DNA from 2 places in the Ochrobactrum sp. A-1 genome. Region 2 is predicted to be linked to the other one. Evidence: riboswitches for the same ligand, from Rfam matches in the RefSeq annotation. Region 2 holds a riboswitch; the other holds the start of a gene.
What was found. Region 2 has a riboswitch for S-adenosylmethionine ahead of MKS82_RS08025 (O-succinylhomoserine sulfhydrylase). Riboswitches for the same ligand answer to the same signal wherever they lie in the genome.

Region 1 (15,812 bases), on a different contig from region 2:
GTCATCCACCGGTGAACCCATCTGAGTAGTCATAGGAATGACGCCAGCCCAGATTGGCAAGGCATAATCGGCGTCATCATCCTTCGGCGGACCGGAACGAACCTTTGCCGAGGCCTCTTTCAATTCCAGTTCCAGAAGCATGGTGGCCTTCAGTTCCTTGGCCATCATCGGGCGCAGTCCCTCCCACCGACCAGGAAAAAGCCCGTTTACGAAACTGCGCAAGTGATGTTCCTTCGTCGCGACATCCGAAACTTTACGCGCTGTCCCGAAAGCCATGACCGAGCGATAATTACAGGAATGATGAAACGCGGATCGGGCAAGGACCAATCCATCGAGCAGTGTAAAGCTGACGCACACTTCTGCTTCGTCGCAGCTTTCCAGCATGCGGCTGGCGGATGATCCGTGCCAGTAAATGAAATTGCCCTCGCGCCAGACTAGCGTTGGTGTGACATAGGGCGATCCATTGAAGACATAAGCCACGTGCGCCAGAGGCTGAGCATCAATGATTGCGTAAACCGTGGCTGCATCATAGGCACCGCGCTCATGCATGCGTTTCACGCGGCTGCGTTCGGAAGGGGCTGTCGTCATGGCCGATATTTCTCCTTTATGTTCGGCCAAACTGCCGCCATAGTGGTTTTGAGAAAATAACCACTTTTAACGAATACGATGATGCCAATTTCCTATACACCTCCAGAATTCGGGATCGATCGCGCCAGCGATGTTTCGCTTACTGCTCAACTGGTTGGTCAGATAAGACAAGCGGTTTTGGCCGGACGCCTGAAACCCAACACAAAACTGCCTTCTACCCGTGCCTTGTCTCTGGAACTCGGCCTGTCACGAACAACCGTTCTTGCGGCATTCGACCAATTGATCGCCGAAGGCTATCTGGAAGGACGACAAGGTTCCGGAACCCATGTCACCGCCGAACTTCCCGAAACCAGCCTGACAGTCGACCAACCGCCCCATTACGCAATAGCCCAGCAGCGGTTACACCGTGAGGAAGCCAAAGCCTTTCGGCTGGGTGTGTTCGATAGCGATCATTTCCCGCACGATGAATGGGGCAAACTGCTAGGACGCATCTGGCGCAATCCCTTCCCTGATCTATTAAACAGCGACGATGTGTTTGGCTTTCATCCTCTACGGTCATCTTTAGCCCGTCATTTGCACGAATGGCGCGGGATGATCGTATCACCGGAACAGATTATCATCACCAACGGCAGCGCAGACGCTCTTGGCCTTATCCGAGAAGCGCTGTTTGCACCGGGTGACAGGCTGTGGATGGAAGAACCCGGATATCCGCCTGCGCGCAAGATCCTTGGTACCAACGGCCTCGACATAATAGCTGTCCCCGTCGATGTCGGCGGCCTCGATGTCTCGACCGGGCGAGATAAAGCCAACGACGCACGTGGGGCGTTCGTCACACCGGCGCGACATCACCCGACAGGCGTAACCATGACTTTGAGTCGCCGTCTGGAATTGATTGCATGGGCAAGAGAGCGTGATGCGGTCATCATCGAGGACGATTACGACAGCGAACACCGTTATATCGGCCAGCCCCTGCCGGCGTTGATGTCGCTGGACCCAGACCGTATTCTTTACATCGGAAGCTTTTCCAAGGTCTTTTCACCACTCCTGCGGCTAGGCTTCCTGATCGTACCGGCACATATGACCGCTCAGTTCAGAGCTTTGCGACAAACCCTATTTCCTGCACCGTCGCCACTGGCGCAGCCAGCATTGGCCAGTTTCATAGAAACGGGGGCCTTTGCGCAGCACATCAGGCGTATGCGTCGCATATATGCTTCGCGGCGGCGTAAACTGATTGCTGCACTGGTTCCCGGAGAGCCGGAACTGTTCCGGATTGAGGCTCCTCCTGCCGGGCTTTCATTGCTTCTGGCTTTGCCGGACGGGCAAAGCGATACACGTCTCCAAGGCATTCTGTCAGAGTCTGGTATTGAGGTTCAGGCGCTATCGACGCTCTACGCGAAACTAAAGCCGCGTCAGGGGCTTATCCTCGGCTTCTCTGGATTCGATGAAACCGTATTGGAGAATTCTGCAACAGCATTGATTAAAATTCTCGGGCAATCAAATTAGAGAGTGTGCATTAGCAATTTCGTAAACTTTGGATTCAGCATTTCCCGGTAAGCTTTGATTAGCAATTAGCTCGGAGGGAGCGTTGCAGCCCATTTGTTTTGCGTTACGGGTGCTCATGCGTTCTTCGATTGTATCAATCATTGCCCTTGCCTGCGCCGCTTTGACGGGCTGTACGTCAAGTTCCGGCATCGACAGCATCATGCTCCAATCGAAGACCTCGGCTGAGACAACGAGTTCGGTAGCTCGCCCGGTCCCGCCCGCTCCCTTGAGCGAAATGGCAAGCGCACCGCAGCCGATGCCCGTAGCCGAGCGGGAAGAAGTCCTGGCTTGGGCCGGCCCCATACCGGATGCAGGTCCGTTCAAAGCTGAACCTCCAGCTCCCATTACGCCGCAACCGCAGCCACAGGAACGCCCACAGGCGCGGATCTCGGTTCCGAAGCCGGAGGTTGCGGCCTATCCACCAGTGCGTCTTACCCCGCAAGCACGCTCGAAAATCTACAGTCATCGTTTTCGTGATGCAAAACCGATCAATTTCGGACGCTCATCGCCGCGCAAGCTGGCAGTTCACGGTGTGGACGTCTCGCGCTGGCAGGGTGATATCGACTGGGTGAAGCTGCGTACGCAAGGTGCAAACTTCGCCTATATCAAGGCAACTGATGGCGGCGACCATCTCGATCCCATGTTTCGGAAGAACTGGCGTGAGGCGAAAGCTGCAGGCATCAAACGCGGTGCATACCACTTCTTCTACTGGTGCCGCGTAGCAAGCCAGCAGGCCGACTGGTTCATCCGCAATGTGCCCAAGGAAGCCGATGCGCTTCCACCTGTCATCGATGTCGAATGGAACGGCGATTCCTCCTGCAAGAGACGGCCTTCTCCGGCGCAGGTACGAGAAAAAATGCAGGTCTTTATGGACAGGCTGGAGCAGCATTACGGCAAGCGGCCAATCATCTATACCGCACCGGATTTCTACGATGACAATCTGAAAGGCGCCTTCACCAATTATCCATTCTGGCTGCGCGCTGTCGCCCAGCATCCATCCAAAGTCTACCCAGGTCGCCCATGGACCTTCTGGCAGTATTCAGGATCAGGGCTGTCACAGGGCGTGAACGAAAAAATCGACCTGAATGTCTTCCACGGCTCCGAAGACGATTGGCACAGATGGCTGGCGCGCGCCGCCAGCTAATCGCGCGCGCAACTGGTCAAGGATCGGTTTGGATGTTATGAGACCGTATCAGGGATAACCGAAGCTTTGCCTCGAAACCCGGCATGCAACATCGCCATGCCGGGTCGTTTGCTGCCCACATGGTGTTACCATGAAAGGGAATGGCAAAAATGGACACCCGGTTATTTGTGCTTGCGCTGGCAACCTTCGTCACTGGTACCGCCGAGAATATCATCGTTGGCATTCTTCCGGGCATAGCCCCTGATCTGAATGTCTCTGTCAGCATCGCCGGACAGCTGACATCAATCTTCTCGATTACTTTCGCTCTCACAGCACCATTGGCACTCATCATCACGACGCGATTTGAGCGGAAAGGCATTCTTGTCTTTGCCTTGGGTGTTTTCATTGCAACCAATATTATCGCAAGCATCAGCCCCAACTATCTCATCCTGTTTGCAGCTCGTATGTGCATGGCTGCTGCAAGCGCGGTCGTTTGTCTGATTGCTACAATGCTGGCGACGGAACTGGTCGTCCCGGCAATGCGCGGGCGCGCCATCGGGATCATATTCATGGGAATCAGCGGATCGATGGTGGCAGGCGTTCCGGCGGGAATGATCGTCAACGAATGGGTGGGCTGGCGCGCAGTTTTCCTGTGTCTGGCTTTCACGGCCGCCGTAGTCTTGCTCCTGTCATCACGCTCACTGCCACAAACCCGACGTAACCTGGGCGGCTTGCCGCCTTACATACCGCATCTGAAATCCATCCGATTGATGTCAGCACAACTGGTTTCCATCCTGATGATCGGTGGACATTTCGTATTGTTTGCCTATCTTTCACCCTACCTTCTGGAAGTGGTCCACATCTCCTCGCACAAGGTTATCTGGGCAATGGTGACTTTCGGCGTAGCCGGAATGACAGGCGGTTATCTCGGTGGCCTGTTCGTCGACAAATTGTCGCCCCGGCTGGCTATCGTGCTGATGCCGCTTCTATATCTTACGGCTCTGGCGGCAATACCACTCGCGATCGGGTCCAGCACTGTCTTCGGCCCAGTGTTGATGGTATGGGCTTGCGTCAGCTGGATGATTTCACCTGTCGTTCAGAATTTTCTCATCACAACCGATCCCGCAACCGCAGATGCCGGTGTCGGGATCAATCTGTCGGCCATGCATATAGGCGTCGCGCTTGGCACCGCGACGGGTGGGCTTGCATTGCAATACTTTCCCTTGCAAGGCCTGCCATGGATCGGGTGTATTCTGGTCGCACTGTCCCTGTTTTGCGCTTTCAACGCTTCCCGATATTTTCAAGATCGTAGGGCGTCGATTGATACATCTCGTTGATCCAGTTTCCGAAAAGAAGATGCGCGTGACTGCGCCAGCGATTTTCCGGTTGGCGCGTCGCGTCGTCACCGGGGAAATAATTCGCCGGAACCTTCGTTTCAGGCTGAGCCTGAATGTCACGGAAATACTCATCCGCAAGCGATGTGGTATCATATTCCACGTGATTGAACATGTGTAGCGAGCGATGACGGGGGTCATCAAGCAGGCAAAGCCCCGTTTCCGGGCTATCAACCAGCACTTTTAGACCGCTATTGGCCGGAATGTCGCTTTTGCGCACTTCGGTCCAGCGCGAAACCGGTATCTTGAAATCATCCGAAAAGCCGCGAAGGTAAGGCGATGACGGTGCAAGGTTGCGCTGGCTATAGACGCCTGACGCCTTACCCGGCAGTTCGTACTTGCCCATGCCATGGAAATGATGAACAGCCGCTTGCGCGGCCCAGCATATATTCAGAGTCCGGTGCACATGGGTCTGCGTCCAGTTGAAGACACGCTGCATTTCGTCCCAATAGGTGACTTCCTCAAATTCGAGACGTTCGACCGGAGCCCCAGTGATGACAAAGCCGTCAAATCGCTGGTCCTGCACTTCTTCCCACGGCTGGTAGAAGGACAGCATGTGATCGGCAGGCGTGTGACGCGCCACATGGTTGGTGATACGAACAAGGGTCAGCTCCACCTGCAGCGGCGTCGCTCCGAGAAGTCGTGCAATCTGCGTCTCGGTGGTGACCTTGTTCGGCATCAGGTTGAGCAGGCCGATCTTCAGCGGGCGAATATCCTGACGAACGGCATCTGCTTCGCGCATGACCATGACGCCCTCGGCCTCGAGAACACTGGTTGCTGGCAGATCGTCAGGAATTTTAATCGGCATGTCGCGTCGGTCCCTAGTTTATGTTGGTGAGGACGCGAGTGGCTTCATCCGTATATTTGCCGGTTTGGCCACATCCTCTCTTTGCAGAGAGTACCACCTTGCCCGGAGAGGCAGGTTGGCGTTGGGCGTCTCCCCAACTCTTGATGTGCCGATACTTCTACTCAAACTCTTTGGGAGTCGCAATAGGGATTAAGTGTCACCTTAAAGTGTATGAGAAATTTCCGTTTCACGGGTCGATCAATACGCGAATACTACACTCACAGACGCCGTGAATTTGGATTGAGCAGCCTTTAGACGTGTGCAATTGCAGCTTTCAAAGCTCTAACGCGTTGAGCACATGTCCGAAATGATTGTTCAGCAGCAAAACCGAAGGCGATAGCACGAGAATCCTTCTCCTCGACCTGGACACGGCATGAAGCATGAACTTCTGCGGCGCCAGTTGCCTCCATGATCCGTCCCACATTCTCAGCATTCACGCCACTGCCGGGCATAATGCTCATGCTCTGGCCAGCCATTTCAGCTAGCCGCCGCAGTTTATCCAGCCCCTCTTCCGCAGTTTGTGACAGGCCGGACGTCAGAATACGTTCAAAGCCGAGCGCAATTGCTTGCTGCAGCGCAATCTCCATGTCGGGAACCAGATCGAATGCGCGATGAAGCGTCGTTCCAAAGCCCTTTGCCTCAGCAATCAGTCTTTCCAGCATAACTACATCAAGAGAGCCGTCGCTCAGCGATGCACCGACAACTACACCCGCCAAACCGGCTTTTCTAGCGTTACCTATATCAGACACCATTATCGCTTCATCTTCTGCCGAAAAGCAGAAGTTGCCCGCGCGCGGTCTGATCATTGCGTAAACCGGGATCGGTGCTTTCGAGGCAAGCTCCATCATCCCCAGCGACGGAGTCAGGCCACCCAGCTCGAGCGCAGAGCAGAGCTCAATCCGATCCGCACCGCCTTCGATTGCCAACCGCAACCCTTCAGCGCTATCCACGCAGACTTCGAGTAACACACTCACGTCTGACGCCCCAATATTGCTGCCCCGACCAAACCGCCATCGCTGCCGAATATACCCGGAACGACTAATGGCCTGTCAGTTTTTCGCAGAATTCTGGCTCTCACCGCCGTGTCAAGCGCCGAAACCAACTCCGAAGCGTTAGCAAGTCCGCCGCCTACCGGAATGATCGACGTACCGGTTATGTTGACGACTGCGGCGAGCGGATCGGCCACCAGTTGAAGATAGGCGGCGATCGTCCGTCTTGCCTCCTGACGACCTTCCAGCCATTCCTGCAGGACTCTATGACTGCTCGCTTCGACACCATTCAGAAACAGGTGTAGTCTCTCGATCCCGCGTGCGCCACCAACCGTATCGACACAACCACTTTGACCGCACCCGAAATCGAAGCGAGGAACCGACACTGTTTGCTCGTTTATTTCTACACACGTATTGAGGATCGGGCCATGCCCCCATTCACCGGTCAAGCCGCCCTTACCTCGAACCAACCGGCCATCGACGACAAGCCCGCCGCCAACACCAGTACCCAACACTGCGCAGAAGACTATGTCATACCCCTTCCCCGCTCCTTCGATTGCCTCAGCTAGCGCCAGACAATCGGCATCATTGGCGGCAATTACCTGCCGTTGTAATCGCTCGCCGAGTTCAAAGCCTAGCCTGTGTCCGGTAATGCATGGGATATTTGCAGAGAAAGCGGTAGTTGTATCCGGATCAACTAATCCAGCGATGGAAAGTGCAAGTGGCCCACTGTCGTCCGGCGCGTGGGTTCGGAGTGCAGTTTCCAATGCCCCGCCAAACTCATCCCAACTGTTGGCCGGGGTTGGCAGTTTTTCAAGCAGCTCGATATCGCCCGGATTGGCTGAGCGCGCCAGCCGAATGAAGGACCCGCCAACATCAGCGGCGAAAACTGTTCCAGCCCGTTGAGACTGACGCGTCCTTCTGTCGTGCATCATTGATCATCCGCCGATACGTTTCGATGTTCCATCCAATCATCGTAAATGTAACGGCAGTCAATCGGGAGGCACAATCTATCCTACGGTTTCGAGGCAACAAGCGAGATGTTCACGCCTTGCGGGTCCTTGCATTGAACAACCCATTCGCCGTTGGGCTCTTGCAAAACGGCTCCACCGAGAGACTTGACCCTGCTGGCAGCATCCTTCACGCCATCGACCATGAAGTAGAAACCCCAGCCGACGCGAGTACCAGGAGGCGCGGTCATGATACCGCCATGATCGGCGCCATCGACACTGAACACCTTGTAGTTCCCCATAGGCCCCATGTCGAAGTTGCGTGAGAGCTTCCAGCCGAAGACCTTCTCGTAGAAAGGAAATACTGTCTCGCCGTTCTGGGCGTAGAGTTCGTGCCAGCCCGGATGTCCCGGTTTGCGCGAACCGAAATCGGCCGGTGGCGGCATGTCGTCTTTCGGCTCAAAGAGCGCAAAGACGCCACCTTGCGGGTCCGATACAATCGCAAATCGCCCGATGTTCGGAATATCTTGCGCAGCTCTGAGAACTTTGCCACCCTCCGCCTCGACTTTCCGGGCGTAGTCATCAGCATTTGCCACGCCGACATAGCCGATCCAACCGGGCTCACCGCCGCAGTCCTCTTTGGGCATGTCGGCCATCGACATCATGCCCGCAATCATGCATCCGGGCACTTCAAACAACGTATATTTCATGCCGGGGACGCCGGCGTCTTTTGCCGTCCAGCCGACGACTTTTGTATAAAAATCCTGTGCCTTGTCAGCATCTGTTGTCATCAATTCGTACCAGACGAACGGAGAAGAGCCGTTTTTCATTGAAAGTACTCCCTTGGATTATTTCGCGGGCGAATGATCAGCTGCAGCAGCTGTGCTTGGAAGCCTGCGATTCATACTCATCGTGTCGTTTGACGAAATGCATCGTGCTATTCTCATTGCGGCCCTTCGGTGCGCGATCGAGGATCATCAGCGTACTGACCCATTCTTCAATGCCGCGCGCATAGCTGGAATAGGTGTGATAGATCGCGCCGTTTTCATCCTTGTAAAAAGCGCTCATGCCGTGCAGTTCATCGAAAGCATCTTCGGCCGCCAGCTTTTCGAAGTTGTAGAAAACGCGATTGTTCTCGAGCTCATCCTTTGTAAAGGAGACGTGATAATCGAAATTGAAATCGCTGCCTTCTGACGAAACCCATGGGAAATGCCAGCCCATCCGCTTCTTGTAAGCTTCCAGCTTTGCCAGCGGTCCGCGCGAAACGGCGGCGAGCGTGACGTCGTGATTGTTGAGATGTGTCACGGCGCCATCAAGATTATCGGCCAGGAACGAACATCCTGTGCAACCTTGATCCCAGTCGGGTCCGAACATGAAATGATAGATCAGCAACTGGCTGCGCCCCTCAAACAGGTCAGAAAGTGTTTTCCGTCCCGAAGGCGTATCAAATGTATAGTCCTTATCAACCTTTACCCACGGCAGAGCCTGCCGCTCACGATTGACCTTGTCGCGCAGATGGGTGGCTTCTTTCTCGCTTGCCAAAAGCGCGCGCCGCGCCTCAAGCCAAACTTCTCGGGATACGACCTTGTTCATGGTGCAAGCCCTCCTCCGGCTTTTGCTCCCTGTCTATGCCCAGATATCAATGTTCCCGCTTGACGATTTACATTGATATCAATATTAATAAGTCATGTCAAATAGCCACGATGTACCTTTTGAAACAACACTTCTGGTTCGTGATACCTGCCTTTGTTTGCATGTTCAGCGCGCCGCACGCGCCCTCGCCCGCCGCTTTGACGACTCTCTGCGTCCAGTCGGGATGACCAATGGCCAATTCTCGCTGATGATGTCCCTTAATCGCCCGGCACCGCCACCAATGAAACCGGTTTCGGAGCTTCTGGCCATGGATCAGACCACTTTGACAGCAGCCTTGAAACCATTGCAGCGGCAGGGGTGGGTCGAGATCATTGTCAACCCGAATGACAGGCGCGAGCGTTTACTGCAGCTCACACACGCGGGAAAAGCAGCTCTTGCTGCAGCTTTGCCTATATGGAAGGCTACCCATGCGGATATCGAGAAACAGCTTATAAGCGGCAATGGCGATGAAGTCCGCCGTGACTTGCTGGTTCTGTCATCTATCTAATGACCGAAGGGGCGCTCATCGCGCCCCTTCTAGCAACTTACTTATTCTTTTTCTTCGGCTTGAATTCCTTGTCGTAAACCTCTTCCGCCATACGCCGGAGCGAACGTCCGATAGCGGCATATTCATATTCGTTGAGGTTCGCCAACGAGATACGGCCCGCTGGCTGCAAGGTACCAAAGCCCGTACCCGGTAACATAACGATGCCGGTTTCATCCGCTATACGGAAAAGCAGTTCCGTCGGGGAAATATTCTTCTTCACCCACGCCGCGAAATCATCGCCGTAGAGACGGCGGACGATATCTTCCAGATCGAGCAGCGTATAATAATCCACTTCATTCTCGCCGGACTGAGGCGGCAGCCCAAGTTCGCGATAGAGCGCTGCCTCACGGTGACGGATAAGCTTCTTCAGCTCCGCCTTGTATGAATCCTTTTCGTCCATCAGGCCGAAGAGCGAAAACAGAACCATCTGGACCTGCTGCGGTGTCGAAAGCCCTGCCGTATGATTAAGCGCAACTGTGCGGCTGTCGGCGACAAGCCTGTCTATAAACTTCAGCTTCGAGACATCCGGTGTCAGTGATGAATAGCGCTCGTTCATTTCCTTCTTTGCTGATGAAGGGAGATTTTTGAGCTTTTCGTCCAGAACATTGTCCTTCTGCATCGCGACGACGCCAAGACGCCAGCCAGTTGCGCCGAAATATTTGGAGAAAGAATAGACAAGCATCGTATTATAAGGGCAGATAGCGAAGAGCGATTTGAAATCATCCGCAAAAGTACCGTAGACATCATCCGTCAGGATCATGAGATCAGGACGCTTTTCCTTGACGATCCGTGCAATCTGCTCAAGGCCGCGTTGATCTACCTTAACCGAAGGCGGGTTGCTCGGATTGATCAAGAAAAAAACCTTGACTGACTTGTCGAGCAGCTTGTTCAGCTCTGCTTCCGGATATTGCCAGCCCTGATGTGGGTCGGCATTGATGTGCACTTCTTTCAACCGATAGTTGTTCAGCTCCGGTATTTCGATGTAGGGGGTAAAAGCAGGCATGCCGATGGCCACTGTATCGCCTTCATCGAGTATTTTGTTCTGCTTCAACGTATCAAAAATGTAGGTCATGGCGGCCGTACCGCCTTCGACCGCGAACAAGTCGAGCTTATCGGAACTCGTATAGCCGCCGATCATCTCGCGAACGAGATAATGCTTCACAATCTCCTCGCTGATCGTCAGCATACGTGGCGGAACCGGATAATTACAACCAAGAATACCTTCCACCATTTCGTGCAGATACTCCGATGGAGAAAGACCCAGCTGATCGCGAACGTAAGACAGTGCTCGTCCGAGAAATTTCACCCCCGGCTGGTCGCCGTTGTCGGAAAGAAAGCGCTGGAACCGCCCTTCTATTCCCTCAACTTTCGGCAAGCCACCGACACTTGTCGACATATATGAGTATGAAAGTTCAGCTTCGGAGACCGCAAAAAGCCCCAGCCTTAAAAATGCGCGGCGCGGCAAGGTCGCAAGAAAGTTCGGGTTGCCGCGCCCAGCATTCAGCATGGTCAGATCAGTTTTACTGGAAGCCAGCTGGATGAGTGCATCCTTGAGTTCGAACGGGCTCAGCTTCGCATACTTGCTATAATCAGTCTTCGCCATGATCTAATCCTCAGGAAAAAGCGACCACCAACGGCCCAAGCAATGTCAAAAAGACATTAGCAAGCGCGTAGGTGATAGCGAACGGGGTGGTAGGAATGGAATTGCCTGCCTTGTCCAGCACTTCGCCGAAGGCTGGATTAGCGCTGCGAGAACCGGAAAGTGCCCCTGCGAACACAGCCACATTGTCGTATTTCAGCACGTAGCGGCCAAAGAACATCGTGATGATCAGCGGCAGAATGGTAACGACAACACCAATCAGGAAGATGGTGAGGCCACTGCTGACAATTGTTTGCACGGCCTGCAGGCCAGACTGGAGTCCGACAACCGCCACAAAACCGGCAAGCCCCAGATCACGCAACAAAGTGGAAGCACCTGTCGGCATATTGCCGATGGTCATATTTCTGCTGCGATACCAGCCAAAGAGCAGACCCGACAAAAGCGCACCGCCACCGCTGCCGAGCGTCAGAGGTATCGAGCCGATACGTACGACCGCCAAACCGATCAGCAGGCCAAAAGCAATACCTAGACCGTGAAACACGAAATCGGTCTTGTCGCTCGGAACAATTACCGGACCGATGGACTTTGCAGCACGCTGCAAATCCTGATCAGTGCCGTAGAGTGAAACGACATCACCCGCATTGATGACAGTATCCGGCTGCAATGGCAAAGGTTTGTCGGCCCGTTTGACGCCAATGACATAGACGCCGTGGCGCAGTTCAGAGCTTATATTCTCTTTGATTGCAGCGACGGTCTTGTCAACATAATCCGGTGAGGTGATCGTCACATCGCGGATTTGTACAACGACATCCATGCCCTCGGAGGATTGTAACTCGGTCCCGATCTTGTTGCCGAAAGCGACAACTCCAGAGCGTCGGCCTGCCACTAGGACGACGTCATCCCTTTCCAGTTTAAGATTGGGTGAAAGGCCGATGATCTTGCCAGCACGTTTGACACGTTCAACGGTTATAGCATCTTCAACCGAGGTTAGAGCCTCGATCTGGGCCACAGTCTGTCCGGCTGCTTGCTCTACCTTGTAAATGCGTCCCACAAGATCAGGAGCAGCCTCGCTTTCTCCCTGCCCCAAAATTCTTATGCCCGCCAACAGTTCGGCTTCCGCCTTTATGGCGTCGTCACGGATACTTCGCCCCATGAATTTCGGCAGCAGATTGACGCAAACAATAATCGCGCCGAACGAACCAAAAATATAGGTAACAGCGTATCCGACAGCTACATTCGCCTGCAATCGCTGCACCTCATCGGCAGCAAGGCCCAGCTTCGAAATCGCCGAGCTTGCCGTTCCGATGATTGCTGATTGGGTTAGCCCACCGGCGGCGATACCTGCAGCAAGACCTTTATCCAAACCAAATATACGCGCCATGATCACGACTGTCGCCAAACCGCTGATGGCAAGCACTGCAGCCATCGCGATCTCGCGCAGAGATTGCCGTCCGAGTGAACGGAAGAATTGCGGACCGCTTTCGAAACCGACCGCATAAATAAAAAGGGCGAAGAGCAGAGCCTTCACCCCATTATCGATTTGAACGCCTACTTGGCTGATTATCACCGCGACAAGCAGTGATCCGGCAACCCCTCCTAACTGGAACTTGCCGAAATGTATCTTGCCGATGGCATACCCACCGGCCAACGAGAGGAATAATGCTATTTCTGGTGCCTGCTGAAATATTGCCTGAAGCCAATGCATCCGTCCCTCCAAGCTCCGATAACAACCTAGGATTACTTAGCGCGCAAACAGCAAAGACAAGAGGTAAACAATATAAAATTGGGGAATAATTTACGACAATCCTAACATAATTAAAAAGTTGAAATCGCTGTCTGGAACTGTTCTATTTCGAAACAAAAGAAACGTCTTCACGACGATCTGTGATAAAAACTTGAAGGTGATTAATATTGAAACGGATGGCCCGGCTACACGAGATGCGGACATAAACTGTGTCGGATACCCCTGTTCAAGACGGACGGGCTGGCTAAATATTGTAGAATGAACGCAGGCTGAAGATAATGAACAAAGAGCGTGTACCCCATATCGTCGTCGTAGGTGCTGGTTTTGGCGGATTGCAACTGATCCATGACCTTAGAAGCGTTGATGTGCGGATCACACTGATAGATCAGCGTAATCATCATCTGTTCCAGCCGCTCCTATATCAAGTTGCAACCACCATCCTCGCCACCTCGGAAATTGCTTGGCCGATCCGGCATCTGTTCAAGGATCGCAAGGAGGTGACCACGCTATTGGGCACAGTCACCGATGTTGACACCGAGCACCGTCAGGTGCTGCTCGAAAACGGCACCGAAATTTCGTACGACATGCTCGTACTCGCCACCGGAGCACGGCACGCCTATTTCGGCAACGATCAATGGGAAGCGTTGGCCCCCGGACTGAAGGCGCTTGAGGACGCAACCACCATTCGCCGTCGCCTGCTCCTGGCCTTCGAGCGTGCCGAACGCGAGACAGACGAAGCAAAACGGCAGGCGCTGCTGACATTCGCCATCGTAGGTGGTGGGCCGACCGGTGTAGAGCTTGCAGGCATTATCGCGGAACTGGCCAAGCAAACCATATGGCCGGAGTTTCGCAATATAGACACCCGGCAGACACGCGTAATGCTGCTGGAAGCAGGTCCACGCATTCTGGCGGCTTTTCCAGAAGATCTATCCGATTATGCGCTGAAAGCACTTGAAAAACTGGGTGTCGAAGTGCGGCTCGGAATTCCGGTCAAGGATATTACAGCCGAAGGCGTAACTGTTGGCGAAGAGTTCATTCCCTGCCATACGGCAATCTGGGCGGCCGGCGTTGCCGCCTCTCCTGCTGCAACATGGCTGAACGCTGAGAGTGACCGCGCGGGACGCGTGAAGGTGCTGTCCAATCTTAATGTACCAGGGCACGATGATATCTTCGTCATCGGTGATACGGCCTGGGTTGAAGGACCGGACGGCAAGCCAATTCCGGGAATAGCACCCGCTGCCAAACAACAAGGTGCCTATGTTGCCAAGGTCATTAAAAGCCGCATTGAAGGAACAACACCACCGATGCCATTCCGTTATAAGCATCAGGGCAACCTTGCGACCATCGGCAGAGGCGCCGCTGTCGTAGATATGGGGCGTTTCAAACTCAAGGGGATCATCGCCTGGTGGTTCTGGGGCATCGCGCACATCTTCTTTCTGATCGGAACAAGAAGCCGTGCGGCTGTCGCCTGGAGCTGGCTGTGGACTTATATCTCCGGCCAGCATAGCGCCCGGTTGATAACACAGGGAAAGCCTGTCGAACGCTAAGCGCAAGACGGCCCGCCAGAGCGGGCCGTTGCATTTTCTGTCCGATAAACTCTATTCAGCCGGCTCAAGCTGCGGAACAAGGTCTGTAATAACTGGCGTTCCGTTCATCGCCGCGGCGAGCTTGTCCGCATCGAGTTCGTTTTCCCAACGCGCCACGACGATTGTTGCCACCGCATTGCCAACGAGATTGGTCAGCGCACGGCATTCCGACATGAAGCGGTCAATACCGAGGATCAGGGCCATGCCCGCGACTGGAACGGCTGGAACGACAGACAGCGTAGCAGCAAGCGTGATGAAACCGGCACCGGTAATGCCTGCAGCACCCTTGGAGCTTAGCATCGCCACCAGCAGAAGCAGAATCTGGTCGCTCAGCGACAGTGGAATATCCGTCGCCTGCGCGATGAAGAGGGCTGCTAGCGTCATATAGATATTTGTGCCGTCGAGATTGAACGAATAACCGGTCGGGATGACCAGGCCGACGACAGAACGCTTGCAACCAGCCTTCTCCATCTTGTCCATCAATGCAGGCAATGCTGCTTCTGAAGATGACGTACCCAGAACCAGAAGCAGTTCTTCCTTGATGTAGCGGATAAGTGCAAGGATCGAGAAGCCATTGTAACGAGCAACCGCTCCCAGAACGACAAGCACGAACAGCAAGGATGTCAGATAGAATGTGCCGATCAGAAGTGCGAGATTGGCGATCGAACCGATGCCGTATTTACCGATTGTGAATGCCATGGCACCAAAAGCGCCGATTGGAGCGGCCTTCATGAGAATCGCAACCAGCTTGAAAACAGGTGCAGTCAGAACGTGAAGAAAATCAGTGACAGGCTTCCCCTTGTCGCCGACGAGAGCCAGCGCGATACCGAACAGGACCGAGAAAAACAGTACTTGTAGAATGTCGCCTTCTGCGAATGCGCCGACAATCGTTGTCGGGATGATGTTGCTCAGAAAGCCGGTAATGGTTTGCTCATGTGCCTTGGCGGCGTAATTGGCAACAGCTTTCGGATCCAGCGAAGCCGGATCAATATGCATTCCGGCGCCCGGCTGCACGACGTTAGCCACGATGAGACCGATAATCAGGGCAAGTGTCGAGAAGGTCAGGAAGTAGATCATCGCTTTACCGGCAACGCGACCGACCTTTTTCATATCGGTCATCCCGGCAATGCCTGTCGCAACGGTCAGGAAAATGACAGGTGCGATAATCATTTTCACGAGCTTGATGAACGCATCCCCAAGTGGCTTTAGCTGCGTGCCAAGCTCGGGATAAAAATGGCCAAGCAGAATACCGGCAGCAATAGCTACCAGT
Region 2 (15,812 bases):
GGCCTTGTTACCTGCGGCGCGCCAAGCGATCTGGCTCTTTCCGTCAAAGTTGCGGGACTACAGTTTCCAAATCCGCTCGGCATGGCAGCGGGTTATGACAAGAATGCCGAAGTGCCCGATGCGCTGTTGAAATTGGGCTTCGGCTTCACCGAAATTGGCACCATCACGCCACGCCCGCAAAGCGGCAATCCGCGCCCACGCATTTTCCGCCTTGTGGAAGATAGAGCGGTTATCAATCGCCTCGGCTTCAACAATGAAGGCCATGATGCGGCGTTTAAACGCCTGTCGCAACGTGCAGGCAAGAGCGGGATCGTGGGTGTCAATATTGGCGCCAACAAGGACGCCGAAGACCGCATTGCTGATTATGTCGCCGGTATTCGCCGCTTCTATCAACTGGCGCGTTATTTCACGGTCAACATCTCTTCGCCCAACACGCCAGGTCTGCGCAATCTTCAGGCTCGCGACAGCTTGCGCGAATTGTTGAGCCGTGTATTGGAAGCCCGAAACGAAGAAGGCAAGATGTGCACGCTGAAGCGTCCTGTTTTCCTCAAGATCGCACCCGATCTGGCAGACGAAGAACTGGACGATATCGCGGCTGAGGCAACCGAACAGAAGCTCGACGGCATCATCGTTTCCAATACGACGCTTTCACGCGCCGGATTGAAAAGCGCAGAAAACCGCGATGAAACAGGTGGGCTTTCCGGCGCACCGCTTTTCGACCGCTCCACAATCGTCCTTGCCCGCATGCGCGAGCGCATCGGCCCTGACATGCCGCTGATCGGGGTTGGCGGCGTGGATAGCGCCGAGACGGCACTGACGAAGATCAAGGCGGGCGCCGATCTCGTCCAGCTTTATACGGGCTTGATCTATCGCGGGCCGAACCTGCCCGCCGAAATCGTGCGCGGCCTGTCTGCCGCCGTAAAACGCGAGGGCGTTACCAACATCGCGGCACTGCGCGACCGGGACACCAAGGACTGGGCCCGGCGCGAACTGACTGCATAAGGATCAATGCATGTCTTTATCCCAAACTGGTTTCCACCTTTGGGAAACATGCTTTGATCACGCGACGAATTCTGTACGATAGCGTCGTGGCAGGATCGCCAGAAGCGTAACGCCACGAATTGACAGAAACAGATTGAGAGCCAGCCAAAGCCCGTGATTACCCATCACGGGCTTTGCTGCATAAAGAACCACCAGAAAGAATGCGAGCGACAGGAACATCATGTTGCGCATGTCGCGCGACCACGTGGCGCCGATATAAACCCCGTCCATATGGAAGGCCAACAAGCCCGTAATGCCTGTCAGCGCTGCCCATGGCAAATATTTCAGGGCCTCGGCATGAACGTCTTCGGCCTTGGACAGAAGCCCGATGATCGCATCGCCGAACACCAGCAGGAAAAAGGCAATGATGCTCGCCATGACCAGCCCCCATACGAAAGTGAGCTTGGCGCCACGCACAAAGGCCGGGCTGTAACGCGCCCCGATCGACCGGCCGACAATCTGTTCGGCAGCCGCCGCCATGCCATCCAGAAAGAAACCGGCAACGAGGAAGAAGTTCAACAAGACCGCATTGGCTGCAAGCGTGACCGGGCCGAGGTCGGACCCGGCCCGCGTAAAGAACGCGAAGGCCGTGAGAAGCAGGAATGAACGGATCATGATGTCGCGATTGACCGCAAACATCCGCAAAATCCCCTCTTTCTGAAAGATACGCGCCCGGTTCGGACGTAGCGATGCATCCTTGCGGAAATGCCGCAGCACAATGAACATGCCGACAAGCGCAGCAACGGTTTCACCGGTTACCGTGGCCCATGCAACACCAGTCACACCCCAACCCAATTCCAGCCCAAGGATGATGCAGAGCACGATATTGATGCCATTGAGCAGCACCTGAAGAGCAAGGCCAACAATGCCCTGTCCGCGACCTAGAACGAGCCCAAGGATCGAATAATTGATCAGCGCAACCGGCGCCGACAACATGCGGATCGACACATAGGTCGCCATAGCTTCCTGCGTGGCAGAGGTTGGGTGCATGAAGGTGGATGAGACCGCAATGATGATCGGCAGACACAAGATCATCAGACTGCCGGCCACGACCGCAATGATGATTGCGCGCCAGAAGATGGCCTGTTCTTCTACCGCATCTTCCGCACCTACGGCCTGCGCGACAAGTCCAGTTGTGCCGGACCGCAAGAAATTGAACAGCGATAGCAGGAAGTCAAATACGAGTGCGCCAATCGCCAGACCGCCGATCAGCTCGGCTTGACCCATCTGGCCAACAACGCCCATGTCCACGAGCCCCAGAAGTGGGGTCGTGATCGCGGCAAGCGTCATTGGAATGGCGATCAGCATCACCATCCGGTGTGTTACGTCGAACGGCCTTGTTACGCCACCAACACGTTGTAGCGACTGATCCATTATGCTTGTCCCGAATGCATTCCCTCTGATCAAGATCATCTACTCTGGAATCAATTGGAACTACAGATAATTCGGCCACCGCATTGTCGCAGCTCCTGACAGCGAACCGTCAGGAGATATGAGACCGTTACAGTCCGAGCATCATGGCCCAGTATATATAAGTAGGCTTGTTTTCGGGCGTAGCCCAGGCAAGGCCATAATGCTCAAAAGTCGGATCAAGCATGTTCTTGCGATGGCCGGGAGATTTCATCCATGCATCGAAGACGGCTTGCGTATCGCGCTGTCCTGATGCCACGTTTTCGGCTGCCGGTCCGCGAATACCCGCCTGACGCAATCGCGCAACGAAACCATTCCCCCAACCAACACTGTGGCCGATCTTGGCATAACTCGCCATACGTCTGGCCTGATACAGCGCGGCCTGCTCAAGCTTGGAATCCGTCGCCATCAAAGGCAGACCGTTCGCCTTGCGAATAGCGTTGAAAATCGGGGTGGGATCATTGTCTCCGGCAGCCAGCGCCATGTTCAATGGCACTGCCGATACCGCCAGCGCTCCACCGGCCAGGACCAGAAAACCACGTCGGCTGAGTGTAAATCCTTGTTTTTGCTGCATTGCCTGTCTGAGCTATCCAATTACCGAATTGAGTTCATTTCCGGTAGCTGAGGATACGGAGCAAAATAAAGGCAGGAATAACGACTGCTGCACCGAGAATGAAATAATCGACAAAGCCAGCAATCGCCGAAAAGCCCATATTCCAAAGGCGCAGGAAGAAATCGCGAATGCCATAGAAAATATCATAGGGCGTCCAGTGAAACGCACTCATGACCACGCCGACGACCAGCGAGATTAGCACCAGCTTGATCAGGATACGGGCGGGCGTATCGCCAAGAAAACGGTTCACACCATCGGACATGCAAATCTCCTGAGTGGTTATTGGTCAAAGCGACAGATTCATCGCGCAAGAAATAGGCTGTCCGTGCAACCTTCGCAAGTTCCACACGTGTTTATCGCTGTTTGCGGTAATCGCGCGGCGCTTTCTGCTTTTGCCGTGAAAATGAGCGGTTCATGCTGCGCGTATCCGTGAAGCCGCTTGCAACAGCCACTTCCAGCAGTGACAGACCCGTTTCGGACAAAAGTTCCTTGGCCTTTTTCACCCGAAGCTCTTCGCGAACCTCGAACGCCGTTCGCTCAAGAGCGAGTTTGAAACCACGTTCCATCTGGCGGACGGAAATTCCCAGTCGCCGTGCGACGTCAATCATCGGCACCGGGTCTTCCAGCGTTTCCTCAAAAATACGGATCGCCTTGCGGATCATTGGCGAGCGCACACCGTTGAAGCTCAGAGCGGGCTGCTCTGAACGAACAAGCTCGTAAGGGATCATGAGGATGGATGCACTCTTGCGCGCCAGTTCCTCGGAAATTTCGTTCTGTATGATTGAAAGTGCCAGCGACGCCGTACCAAGCCCACCAGCACAGGTGAAATGTCTTCCGCTACGATGAAACAGGCTGGTCGTATCGGCGGAATAACCGTCGAAAAGCTCCAGAAAATCGTCGCGATGGAACCAGCTGACGCAGCAATTGCGATCCGGCAGCAGATCGGCCTCCGCCAGCAGAAAGGCGGCCGTACAAAGACCTACCACGGTCTTGCCGCGCCGGTCCGCACGCTTGATGAGATCGATCAGTGCCTGCTGCCTTGGCCGATACTGTGCAAGCAGCCCGCCGACAACCGCAACATAATCACAATCATCGAGCTCTCCCATGGGTGCAGTCGGCTCGATCACCATGCCGGAGCTGGAGGTTACGGGGTCTCCTGATAGCGTACAGATTTTCCATGCGCAGCGTATCTGGCGGCTCTTGTCGCGATCATCGGCAGCAAGGCGAAAAGGATCGAGGAAAAGGCTAAGCGCACTCAGCGTAAAACCCGGCAATGCAACAATGCCGACCGATAGCCTGCGCTGCGAAGCATCCGTTGCTGCCTGAAGCTTCCTGTCCTGATCCCGTTCGATTCCAGTCGTCACTTAGGTCGCTCTCCTCCACCCATAATTATATCTGCTTGGAGGAGGCTGATATAGTCAACGAAAATGCTTGGAAAGCTTCAACTGCTGCGCTTGATAGTTGGAGCCGAGGTCGACACCGTAAAGCGCAGATGGGCGGTGCAACATGTGTTCGTAAACCAGACGCCCGACGATCTGCCCGTGCTCCAGAATGAACGGAACTTCATGGCTGCGAACCTCCAGAACGGCGCGGCTGCCGGTTCCACCCGCAGCACTATGCCCGAAGCCCGGATCGAAGAAGCCTGCATAGTGAACTCGGAATTCGCCAACCAGCGGATCGAACGGCGTCATTTCCGCTGCATAGAGCGGTGGAACATGCACGGCCTCGCGCGAAACGAGGATATAGAATTCATCCGGATCAAGTACGAGTTCGCGCGCGCCGCGATCGTAGATCGGTTCCCAAAAATCGAGAGCGTCATGGGCTGCGCGCTTGTCCACATCGACAACAGCCGTATGGTGCTTGCCGCGATAGCCGATCAGCCGGTCAGGACCGCCGGAAAGATCAACCGACAGGGCAATGCCGCCGCCGGAGATATTTGGCATCTCAGCAGCAACCAGCGTTTCGGCATTATGCAGTGCGGCGAGTTCAGCTTCATCAAGCTGGGCACGCCCTTTACGGAAACGTATCTGCGACAGGCGCGATCCCGTGCGAACGACAATCGGAAATGTGCGCGGGCTGACTTCCAGATAAAGCGGACCACTATATCCGGCAGGCACCTTGTCAAATTCCTGCGCCCCGTCGGCAATAACACGGGTGAAGATATCCAGGCGACCCGTTGAACTTTTCGGATTTGCCGATGCCGAGAGGTCTTGTGACAGTGCCAAGCTTTCGAGGAGCGGAACAATATAGACGCAGCCAGTTTCAAGAACAGCACCAGCGGTCAAGTCGATCTCGTGCAGCTTCAGTCGTTCCAGCTTATCGATGACTGGTGTGCCGGGCCCCGGCATGAAGGAGGCGCGGACACGATAAGCTTTTGCACCAAGCCTCAGATCAAGGCTTGCAGGCTGTATCTGATCGGGATCGAGCGGGCGTGGCGACGCCAGCAAACCGCCTTCAAACAGTGCGGAAATATCCGCATCCGCCAGAATTCCAGCATCTTTCTGCATCATCAACCCCACACTCCGTAGCCTAAAGCATGTCGTGCTTTATCGTATTCAAGCGACACGCTTTAATCTCTTGTTTTCACGCATGTCTTTACCCCGAAACCGGTTCTCACTTTCGGGAGACATGCTCTAAGCATTGCTTGACAAAGACCATTGACCGCTCGCGGCGTCAATGCCAAGCCTCGGAACGGCTTGAAACCAGGTTTTCCGCAGGAATCCAAGCACGGATGCAGTGCGAGAGATGCGGTTTTCCTGAAATGGGGCTGTTTCGGCATTGACGGCTCTACACAACAGGCATAATGAAAAACTGTTCCGTGGTGATTTGGCCGGCCGGCTTGCAGCCACGTTAAAGAATTCGCTAAAAAAGGCCGCGGTTCGTTACCGGCCTTTTGCGTTTTCGCAAGGCCGGTTTTTTATTGGCCGCCGAGGCTCGACTACCCAGCCCCGGCCGACCAGCTTTCGACAGGTTGGAAAAATGACGACTGAGAATACCCGCAAGTTTCGCCCTGCAACCGAACTCGTGCACGCCGGATCGCTGCGTTCCGGATTTGCCGAAATGTCGGAAGCCATGTTTCTGACGCAGGGCTTTCTTTATCCCAATGCCGAAGCCGCCGAAGCGCGTTTCAAGGGTGAGGACCCGGGTTTCATCTATTCGCGTTATGCCAATCCGACCACCGACATGTTCGAAAAGCGCATGTGCGCGCTGGAAGGCGCTGAAGAAGCCCGTGCAACCGCATCCGGCATGGCGGCGGTCGCAGCCGCCATCTTGTGTCAGGTGCAGGCGGGCGATCACGTGATTTCTGCCCGCGCCGTCTTTGGCTCATGTCGCTACATCGTTGAGACGATCTTGCCTAAATATGGCGTCGAAATCTCGATCATCGACGGCTCCGATATTGAAAACTGGAAAGCAGCTGTTCGCCCGAACACCAAGGTCATGTTCCTTGAAAGCCCATCCAATCCGACGCTCGAAATCATCGACATTGCTGCCGTCGCGCAGGTCGCCAATGAAGCGGGCGCCAAGCTGATCGTTGACAATGTTTTCGCCACACCGCTTTTCCAGAAGCCACTGGAGCTCGGTGCGCATATCGTTGTTTATTCTGCAACAAAACACATTGACGGTCAGGGACGCTGCCTTGGCGGCATAGTTCTCTCCGACCGTGAATGGGTTGAAAACACCTTGCAGGATTATTTCCGTCACACAGGTCCGGGCCTTAGCCCATTCAATGCGTGGATCATGCTGAAGGGCCTCGAAACATTGGCGGTGCGTGTACGCCAGCAGACGCTATCGGCGACTGCGGTTGCCGACTTCCTCGCAGGCAAACCGGGCGTGAAGCGCGTGATCTATCCGGGACGGGCCGACCACCCGCAGGCCGATATCATCGCCAAACAGATGACAGGCGGTTCGACTCTCATTGCCCTGGAGCTGGAAGGTGGCAAGGAGGCAGCGTTCAAGTTCCAGAACGCATTGCAGGTCTTCAGCATCTCCAACAATCTGGGTGACGCAAAAAGCCTTATTACTCACCCGGCAACCACGACGCACAAGAACCTTAGCGACGAGGCGAAAGCTGAGCTCGGTATTTCGGACGGCCTCCTGCGAATCTCGCTAGGCCTTGAGGATACCGATGATCTCGTGGAAGACGTGGAAGCAGCCCTCAAGATCTCTCGCTAAGCTGCTATATCTCGATACTGTGGCTTTTAGGCTGCAAACAAAAGCACAAACAATGCAATTGCCGGAACATTTCGGCAATTGCCGCATATTTACCGCTCCGAATTGTTGACCTCTACCGCAACTTTAGCGATAGGTGGGCGAATAGCGGCGTCCTAGAACCGGCGAACCGTTGAGTAGATCAGCATTATTGCAATACGGCTTAGCCATATTGCAGGGTGCAAGGCCGATGCGAATGTAGGGCGGGTGCGCATGTATAGAGCGGTGACGCGGGGGATCGAAGTTTCTGTCGAGCCTTTCTATCTGGAAGACCAGTCCGAGCCCGACGAGAACCGTTATGTCTGGGGTTATCGCATCACGATTGCCAATAATTCCACGGAAACCGTGCAACTTCGCTCGCGTTATTGGCAGATTACCGATGCGAATGGGTATGTCGAGGAAGTGCGTGGGCCGGGCGTGGTCGGCGAGCAGCCAACTCTCGAACCAGGCGACTCTTTTCAATATTCATCGGGCTGCCCGTTGACCACCACTTCGGGGGTCATGGTAGGGCGCTATCAGATGCAGGGGAACGGCGGCAGCTTGTTCGAGGTTGATATTCCGGCCTTCTCGCTTGACATGCCGGACCTGCGACCTACACTGAATTGAGGAATTCCTCACCTTATTCCCCAACGGATTGCATATGAGCAGAACATACAGAAACATTCTGTTCATTGGCATTTTTTGTCTATACTGGATCACGCTCGATCCTTTCATTGATTTGCGCAATCCCGATGTTCTTCTCGCCCAGGAAGCGGGAAATGCGATGCAACAGCTACTTTCGCTGGTTGTCACCGCGCTTAGCTTCGCAGTTCTCTGGCAGAACCGCGATCTGGTCGGCAAAGTGCTGTTTCCCTACTTTGCCATACTGCTGGGATGGCAGTTCATAACGGTAATCCTTTCTACCCAACCTGATCTCTCGTTTCGTCGCTATGTTTTCAGTGTCACGGTCGTCATTACCGCTTTAGCCTGGCTCCTTCTGCCGGAGAACGAAAACCATTTCATCCGGCTCATCAAGCCGCTTTCACTGTTCGTGTTGGGACTGGCCTATTTCGGCGTTATCTTCTTGCCAGCCGTTTCCATTCACAATCTGGCGGAGGTGTTGGAGCTGACGAATGCTGGCTCTTGGCGCGGACATTTCGCACATAAGAACATCGCCGGACCAGCAATGGTGGTGCTGAGCTGCTACGGCATGTATCTTTGGCGGTCAAAAGCCCGGCTCAGCGGGACAATAATCACCATAGCCGCGCTTTTTTTTCTTTACAAAACCAATAACAAGACCTCTATCGGCCTGGTTGTGCTGGCCTTCACCCTCGCATATTGCCTGTTGCGAACGCGAAGCCTCGCCGTGAAAGCGCTGATGGTTTATGTCCCTCTTCTGATCATGGCTTATCTGACGTTGGGAACAGTCCTTTTTCCTTCAGCCAAAAGCCTCGTCGAAAGCTTTGCTTCCGATCCCACCTTCACCGGCCGTACCGAGATATGGAAATTCACCATCAGGCAACTTACGGACCACCCATTGGTAGGCTATGGCTATGATGCTTTCTGGGGCACCTCGCGGCTGGTGAATGGCGGATACGACGTTGAAACATGGGCGGCCCGCGCGGGCCACGCACACAATGCCTATCTCAACATAGCGATTACGACGGGTGTCATTGGCTTGGCTGCACTGATCTGGTGGATTGGAGTCCGTCCACTGCTCGACTTCCACCGCGCGCAACGATCAGGAAATTCCCTTAGCCTAGCGCTCATGTATCTTCAGATTTGGTTGTTCATAATGTTCTACGCCAATCTGGAGACCCCGTTCTTCGTCGCGCGTGGACCAGTCTGGTTCAGCGTGCTTACAGCGGTCATGGGTTTGCGGCTGCATGCCTGCACCGCGCAAAAGAAGCAGCAGTCCCAAATCCCTTCTAAAAGTGGCTTGCCCATCCGGGCCATAAGCTAAGTCGTCAGTACGGCGGACGCAACATCGATCAAATCTCCAAGCAAAGCCGGATCCAAGAGCGCCTCACCTTATTTTCAACCAGGCTGCATATCGACCTTTTTCCGCTGCGACCTCCTAGATCCCAGGCGTGTAAATGGTTTTTCAATCACGAGATAAGAGATCCTCGCCGCCACGAGGCTGCCAATGACAATCGCCGTGGCAGCCAATGGAAAGGCCTTCTCACTCAGACCGAGGCGATTGAAGACGGCCCAGCCTGCGCCAACGAGAAACATATGTGTCAAGTACAGCGAATAGGAGCTGTCACCAATCAGCAGCAGCAGATTTCGGGGTGAAAGATCGTGCAACCAGCGCTCAACGCAAAGCGCTGTTATCACCAACAGCACGGACGCGATCAGGTAAGCAAGGAATTCGATGAAAAGCGGCCCTTGCGTGAAATCGACAGTGAACAGCGTGGCGATTCCCAAAAGCATCGCGAACACCAGCACTGGCAAGCTATGGACGGAAAGGCGGGCCCAAACCCCTCTTCTTTGCAGTTCGGCGATCCACATTCCTGCTATGAACGGCATCAGGTTGAAATTTAAATAAAAAGCCGTAACGCTCCCGTGACGCGGGACGAAGAACGCGCCTAAAACGAGCCCGCCAAGTACACTGCTCATCAATATGGTGCGCTGCAATCCGTTGCGGCACCACCAGAACAGCGAGAAGAGAACATAGAAGAAGATTTCGTAATTGAGCGACCAACCCGGCTTGAGTAGAGGCCGCCAGTCATCGGGAATGCCGGGAACCGCCATAGGCAGGAAGGCCATCGACTTTAGCAGATATTCGGGCGTAAATACGGTTGTCTTGAAAAGGCTCGGCAGAACAATAGCGCAGACAGCTAGGAACAGTGTGCAGATCCAGTAAAGCGGCACCACCCGCATGATGCGCCGCCGCATGAAGTTTCCCGGCGTGAAACCGCCGGAATGAATATAGGCAATGATAAAGCCGCTGATGACGAAGAATATCGACACGCCAAACGCACCGAAAACGCCAAGAATACGCGGAGGATCGGTTAACGTATGCTGCAAGGTATGATCGATCACGACCAGGAGAGCTGCCAGGCCACGTAAAATCTGTATGGAGTTGAAGTTTTCATTCTGTGTGCCTAGCCCCGACAATCCACCACCCCATTGCCACAATCCCCAGGCAGCAGAGCTAGCATACTTCCAGGAAAAATACATGGCAATAATCCGCAGTGGGAATGTGACAATCCAGCAGCTTTGGGTCAAGAATATAGCGAATGTAGTTCGGTCACAGACTCACATGGATGACATCTCTATTGGCTGACGAGTATGACGTATAGAGAGCGAGCGCCAAAACCGGCGCTCGTTTTCAACATCTACAGACGTTCGAGCAGGAAATAGGTCGTTGGTCCAGGCGGCACGGGCAATGAGGAAACATTGCTCCAAAGCTCCACACCTATTGGAGAAGTACCATCTCCCGACACGACTTGCGGCTGTACGCCCCCGTCGAGATTGATAGGAGAAATTCTCCATGGGCGATCGGTTGACAATGAGAATTGCACCCATTCGACTTTGATCTCGACAGGCAACGCCCCATAATTAGAGACAATCTTCTGCTCCGTATCGGAAAAAGTCATACCGGTATTACGAGCATTCGTGGCCATGATAATTAAAAGCTTGCTGCTTTGCGCCACTGTTTGCCCATCAAGCGACGAGACCGCGAACAGGCTTGCACCGGAAGCATTCCAAACAGTCATCTGACCGAGTGAAATGGCCTGGGTAACCGATGCAAACGCTACGGCCTCCGTGTGCGGCGTAACAACCCTCATCTGTTTCGCCGCTATGTCGAGCATGATTTCTCCAGTATCACTGGCATAGATGCCCGACGCCGCGTCGCTAAGATTATCAACCGCCAGCACGCCACTGTTACGTAGGAACGTGATTGCCGCCGCTTGGGAGTTTATCTGACGGGGCGAGCCAACCAATACCGCTCCGGGTGCTTGTGCAGCATCTCCTTGTGCGAAACCTGTCATCAAAGACATGATGGTAACGGCGTCCGGTTCCTGTGTGTCCAACCCAACAAGATTGCTGACATCCTGTACTTGCGCTACGATCTGATGAGCGGCCTTTGCGACATCCCCGCGCCGGAACAGCAGTGCTGCCAAAGTTTCGCCAGCACGAGCAATGGGATCAAGTGCCGTTCTATAGGGGCGGATATACTGTTCGTTAAAATCGCTTCCACCATAGCCAAGAACCAGCGCTCCATTGCTATGGCGGCAAAGCACATCCCATCCTTGAAACGCGGCATAAGATGGCATCGCCAGACCGGCCTCATATCGAAACCGATTCCAGAACAAGTGGTCGTATTCTGTCATGACAAACGGCTTGCCGAAATGCCGCGCCGAGGCCGCAAGGCGGAAGTATTCCACCGCATTGGCGAGCGAGCTGTTCTGCTCGATCTGGCCACCCGGCGACATATCACCAATCCAGTCGTGATAGGTGTTCATCGCAACTCCTGCCTGATTGCTGCGCGTCAAAGCAGGTTGGATGCCCGTCCAATTGTTATACGGTGCCACTACGCCTTTGAAACCCATAGCCCGGATACAGTCGCTCATCCTCTCCATGGTTCGTGTTTCGATATCCACGAGAAAGCGGGCGAAATCTCGCAGCCGCGCCGTGCCGGCATAGCGATTTGCCGGCAAGATGACGGTGCTGTTCTCCAAATTCTCGTTCAATGCCAGTTCGCTCCCCCATGCATTAGCGAGAGCAGCTGTCGTACTGTAGCGTTCGCGAAGCCATTGGTTGAAAGGTACTCGCAGTTCGGTCAATCCCTGCAGGTCGCCGTTGGCGTAAATCCACGAGTTGAACGACAATCCATTTTCATTAAACGGCACGACAACCGCCATTGCCGGGTCTTCGAAAGGCACAAGCCCGGTGTAAGGATTGACTGTACCGAATATATCGACTTGAAAGCGCAGCCAGTGGCCGAAGGCCGCATTTTCAACATGCGTCTTCAACTTCAGCCTGCCTTCCGTTCCCCAGCGGTCCGTTACGCCGCCCAACGCACCGCCATTGGATGTAAGGCCATCTACGATCCAGTAGATGCCGTTCTGCTTCAAAGCGGCCATGTAGTAGCGGAATCGATCAAGAATATCCTGCCGGTATTCGAAATCTTGAAGCTGGCCCTCCATCAACGCAATGTCGAGGAAATGGAACCGAACACAGTTATATCCATGGCGGCGCAACTGAACGGCCATCTTATCCGCTGTCGCGTTGTCGGGAATATTGCCGATAGTGCCGCACAACAGCCGATAAGGAGCCGATGGGTTACCCTGCAACGCGATGTGACCATCTGGATTGAGGATGAGCCGTCGCTCCTCGGTGATCGCCGGATTCAATAGAAACGTTGAGAAATCGAGTGGGCTGCCCGCCTCGATCTCGAGATTCTGCTGGGTAACTGGTAACCAAATATCAGGCATATCATATCTCCACAATTAACCAGTGAAGATTAACAGCCCATCTCGCTATGGGGATAAATTCCTAATATAAAAAACTTACCCGTCCATTAGTTACCGAACTCCGCCGGATCAAACTCGTAGTGTTTCGAGCAGAATTCACAGGTCACGGAAATCTTGCCGTTATCCGCGCTTTCCGCAATTTCCTCGGCTGTGAAACCTGACAAAACACCAGAAATTTTTTCCCGCGAGCAGGAGCACTCGTCCAACACGGGCACTGAGTCAAACACACGCACGCCGCGTTCATGGAACAGACGGTAAAGCAATCGCTCTGAGCCGACTTGTGGGTCCGTCAGTTCCGAACTTTCGATTGTGCCGACCAGCGAGCGGGCTTCGTCCCACGCATCGTCTTCCGGATGAAAGACGGCTTCAGCTTCATCCTCCTCGCCTCCCGGCAGATCGGGAATGCGTGCGCGCAGTTCGGATTCCGGGAGAAACTGAATGATCAGTCCGCCAGCACGCCACTGTTCGACAGGCTTTCCGTCGGCGCCTCGCTCGACAAGTTTGGCGACACTCAGTTTCAGATCAGTCGGAATCTGTTCCGACTGACGGAAATAGGTGGTAGCAATTTCTTCCAGTGTCGAACCGTCCAGCGCAACGATGCCCTGATAGCGCTGGGTATAGGCCCCCTGATCAACCGTGAAGGCAAGCGTGCCTCGGCCGAGCAAATCTTCGGGATTCGTCTTGTGAGCGGCGATCGCCTCCTTCAACCGCTCCTCGTCGAAACGTGCGTAAGCGCGTACCGAATGCGGCGTGCGGAAATCGACCACCAGCATATCGACCGGACCATCGGACTGCGTCTGGAAGATAAACTTGCCTTCGAATTTGAGCGACGTGCCCAGCAATACGGTCAGAACCGTTGCTTCCGCCAGCAGGCGGGCCACTTCTTCCGGGTAGTTATGGCGTTTCAGGATACCGTCGATACTCGCGCCAAGCTGAACCGCACGACCACGCACGTCGAGACCCTCCACCTGAAAGGGCACAACAGCGTCATCGCCTGCGAAGTCGAAATCGCCCAGATTGACCTGAATGTTTTCGACGTCCATATGCTCATTGCTGGTCTTATCAGCCAAATTATGCTCCTTGCAGGCACCAGGCCAGAATGGCTTTCTGGGCATGGAGCCTGTTTTCCGCTTCATCGAATACGACCGATTGCGGTCCATCGATCACTTCATCCGTCACTTCCTCGCCGCGATGGGCAGGCAGGCAGTGCATGAAAAGCGCCTTCGGATCAGCCTTCGCCATCAGTCGCGCATTGACCTGATAGGGCATGAAAACGTTGTGGCCGCGAGCATGATCTTCCTGCCCCATCGAAACCCACGTATCGGTCACGATGCAATCCACACCGTCGGCCGCTCTTTCCGGATCGATGGTAGACATGATGCTCGCGCCGTTGGCTTTCGCCCAATCGACATATTGCGACTTGGGTTCGCTGCCTTCCGGCGTTGCGATATTGACGTTGAAATCAAAACGCGCCGCAGCTTCAACCAGCGAGTGGAGGACGTTGTTGCCGTCCCCCATCCAGGCAAAGGTCTTGCCTTTGATCGGGCCGCGATGTTCCTCATATGTAAGAACGTCAGCCATGATTTGACAAGGGTGCGTATCGTCCGTCAGCGCATTGATAACCGGAACGGTCGCATATTCGGCAAGTTCCAGCATGCGTTCATGCGAGGTAGTGCGGATCATGATCGCATCGACATAGCGCGACAGAACCTTTGCCGTGTCGGCGATGGTTTCGCTGCGTCCGAGCTGCATTTCCGAACCGGTCAGCATGATCGTCTCGCCGCCGAGCTGGCGCATGCCCACATCGAACGACACGCGTGTACGCGTGGACGGCTTTTCGAAGATCATCGCAAGCACCTTGCCTGCGAAAGGTCGTTCGATTTCTCCCGCCTTCAGGCGCGCCTTGCGCGCCTTGGCGTCTTCCATGATTGCGCGAAGCTCCGACGCAGGAACAGCGGAGAGGTCGATAAAGTGTTTGATCCCGTTATCGCTAGCCATGATATCACGCCGTCTTGCTGATCGGATTTGCAGTTGCGAGCCGTTCGACGGCCGCTTCGATGCGCTTCAGCGCTTCGCGTGCTTCCTCTTGCGTCGTCACCAGCGGCGGAAGCAGACGAACGACATTGTCGCCAGCGCCTACGCTCAGGAAATGCTCGTCGCGAAGAGCCTGAATGAGGCTGGCATTCGGCACCACGCATTTGATACCAATCAGAAGGCCGCGACCACGGATTTCAGAAACGATATTCGGGAAGCGATCAACGATGGAGGCCAGTCCCTGCTTCATGACAAGAGCGGTTGCTTGGACATTTTCGAGAAAGCCGTCAGCCAGAACAACATCAAGCACGGCATTGCCGACAGCCATGGCCAGCGGATTGCCGCCATAGGTCGTGCCGTGAACGCCTGCAGTCATGCCCTTGGCAGCTTCGGCGGTCGCAAGGCAGGCACCCATCGGGAAACCACCGCCAATGCCCTTGGCCACAGCCATGATGTCAGGCTTGATACCGGCCCATTCATGCGCAAAAAGCTTGCCCGTGCGGCCAACGCCGGTCTGCACTTCGTCCAGGATCAGCAAGAGGCCTTTTTCGTCGCAGACCTGGCGCAGCATGCGCATGAATTCTTCAGGGAAGCCGCGCAGACCGCCTTCGCCCTGCACCGGTTCGAGCAGGATTGCTGCCGTCTCGTCGGTAATGGCGGCACGCAATGCTGCTTCATCGCCGAACGGCACCTGATCAAAACCATCGACTTTCGGGCCAAAACCTTCGAGATACTTGGCCTGACCGCCGGCGGCAATTGTGGCCAATGTGCGACCATGGAAGGCGCCTTCAAAGGTCACAATGCGGAAACGTTCCGGATGACCGCTTACATATTGATAGCGCCGCGCGGTCTTGATCGCGCATTCAAGGGCCTCAGCACCGGAGTTTGTGAAGAAGACCTTGTCGGCGAAAGTGCTTTCGACAAGCCGCCGTCCGAGCTTCTCCTGCGCGGGAATTTCGTAGACATTTGACAGATGCCACAGCTTTTCAGCCTGGGACTTTAGCGCCTCCACCAAATGCGGATGCGAATGACCAAGCGAGTTC

Region 1: another riboswitch for S-adenosylmethionine. It lies ahead of metA (homoserine O-acetyltransferase MetA); the one in region 2 lies ahead of MKS82_RS08025 (O-succinylhomoserine sulfhydrylase).

The regions. Positions count from the first base shown of each region.
Region 1 covers NZ_JAKVQC010000007.1:186,667-202,478, reverse strand. Annotated here, with positions in the region: gene MKS82_RS18940 (pyridoxamine 5'-phosphate oxidase family protein) at 1-588, opposite strand, end outside; gene pdxR (MocR-like pyridoxine biosynthesis transcription factor PdxR) at 667-2,091, shown strand; gene MKS82_RS18930 (hypothetical protein) at 2,083-2,280, opposite strand; gene MKS82_RS18925 (glycoside hydrolase family 25 protein) at 2,207-3,274, shown strand; gene MKS82_RS18920 (MFS transporter) at 3,424-4,590, shown strand; gene metA (homoserine O-acetyltransferase MetA) at 4,535-5,455, opposite strand; SAM-I-IV-variant riboswitch at 5,498-5,607, opposite strand; gene MKS82_RS18910 (copper homeostasis protein CutC) at 5,746-6,468, opposite strand; gene MKS82_RS18905 (ROK family protein) at 6,465-7,415, opposite strand; gene MKS82_RS18900 (VOC family protein) at 7,499-8,263, opposite strand; gene MKS82_RS18895 (DUF899 domain-containing protein) at 8,301-9,026, opposite strand; gene MKS82_RS18890 (MarR family winged helix-turn-helix transcriptional regulator) at 9,121-9,573, shown strand; gene MKS82_RS18885 (bifunctional aspartate transaminase/aspartate 4-decarboxylase) at 9,611-11,215, opposite strand; gene aspT (aspartate-alanine antiporter) at 11,226-12,917, opposite strand; gene MKS82_RS18875 (NAD(P)/FAD-dependent oxidoreductase) at 13,235-14,503, shown strand; gene MKS82_RS18870 (dicarboxylate/amino acid:cation symporter) at 14,555-15,812, opposite strand, start outside.
Region 2 covers NZ_JAKVQC010000003.1:1,276,422-1,292,233, forward strand. Annotated here, with positions in the region: gene MKS82_RS07995 (quinone-dependent dihydroorotate dehydrogenase) at 1-1,002, shown strand, start outside; gene MKS82_RS08000 (MATE family efflux transporter) at 1,060-2,415, opposite strand; gene MKS82_RS08005 (CAP domain-containing protein) at 2,543-3,025, opposite strand; gene MKS82_RS08010 (DUF6460 domain-containing protein) at 3,060-3,326, opposite strand; gene MKS82_RS08015 (GlxA family transcriptional regulator) at 3,418-4,428, opposite strand; gene MKS82_RS08020 (2'-deoxycytidine 5'-triphosphate deaminase) at 4,483-5,574, opposite strand; SAM riboswitch at 5,873-5,952, shown strand; gene MKS82_RS08025 (O-succinylhomoserine sulfhydrylase) at 6,044-7,237, shown strand; gene apaG (Co2+/Mg2+ efflux protein ApaG) at 7,487-7,879, shown strand; gene MKS82_RS08035 (O-antigen ligase family protein) at 7,914-9,215, shown strand; gene MKS82_RS08040 (acyltransferase family protein) at 9,290-10,435, opposite strand; gene MKS82_RS08045 (glycoside hydrolase) at 10,594-12,696, opposite strand; gene MKS82_RS08050 (Hsp33 family molecular chaperone) at 12,783-13,805, opposite strand; gene argF (ornithine carbamoyltransferase) at 13,807-14,733, opposite strand; gene MKS82_RS08060 (aspartate aminotransferase family protein) at 14,738-15,812, opposite strand, start outside.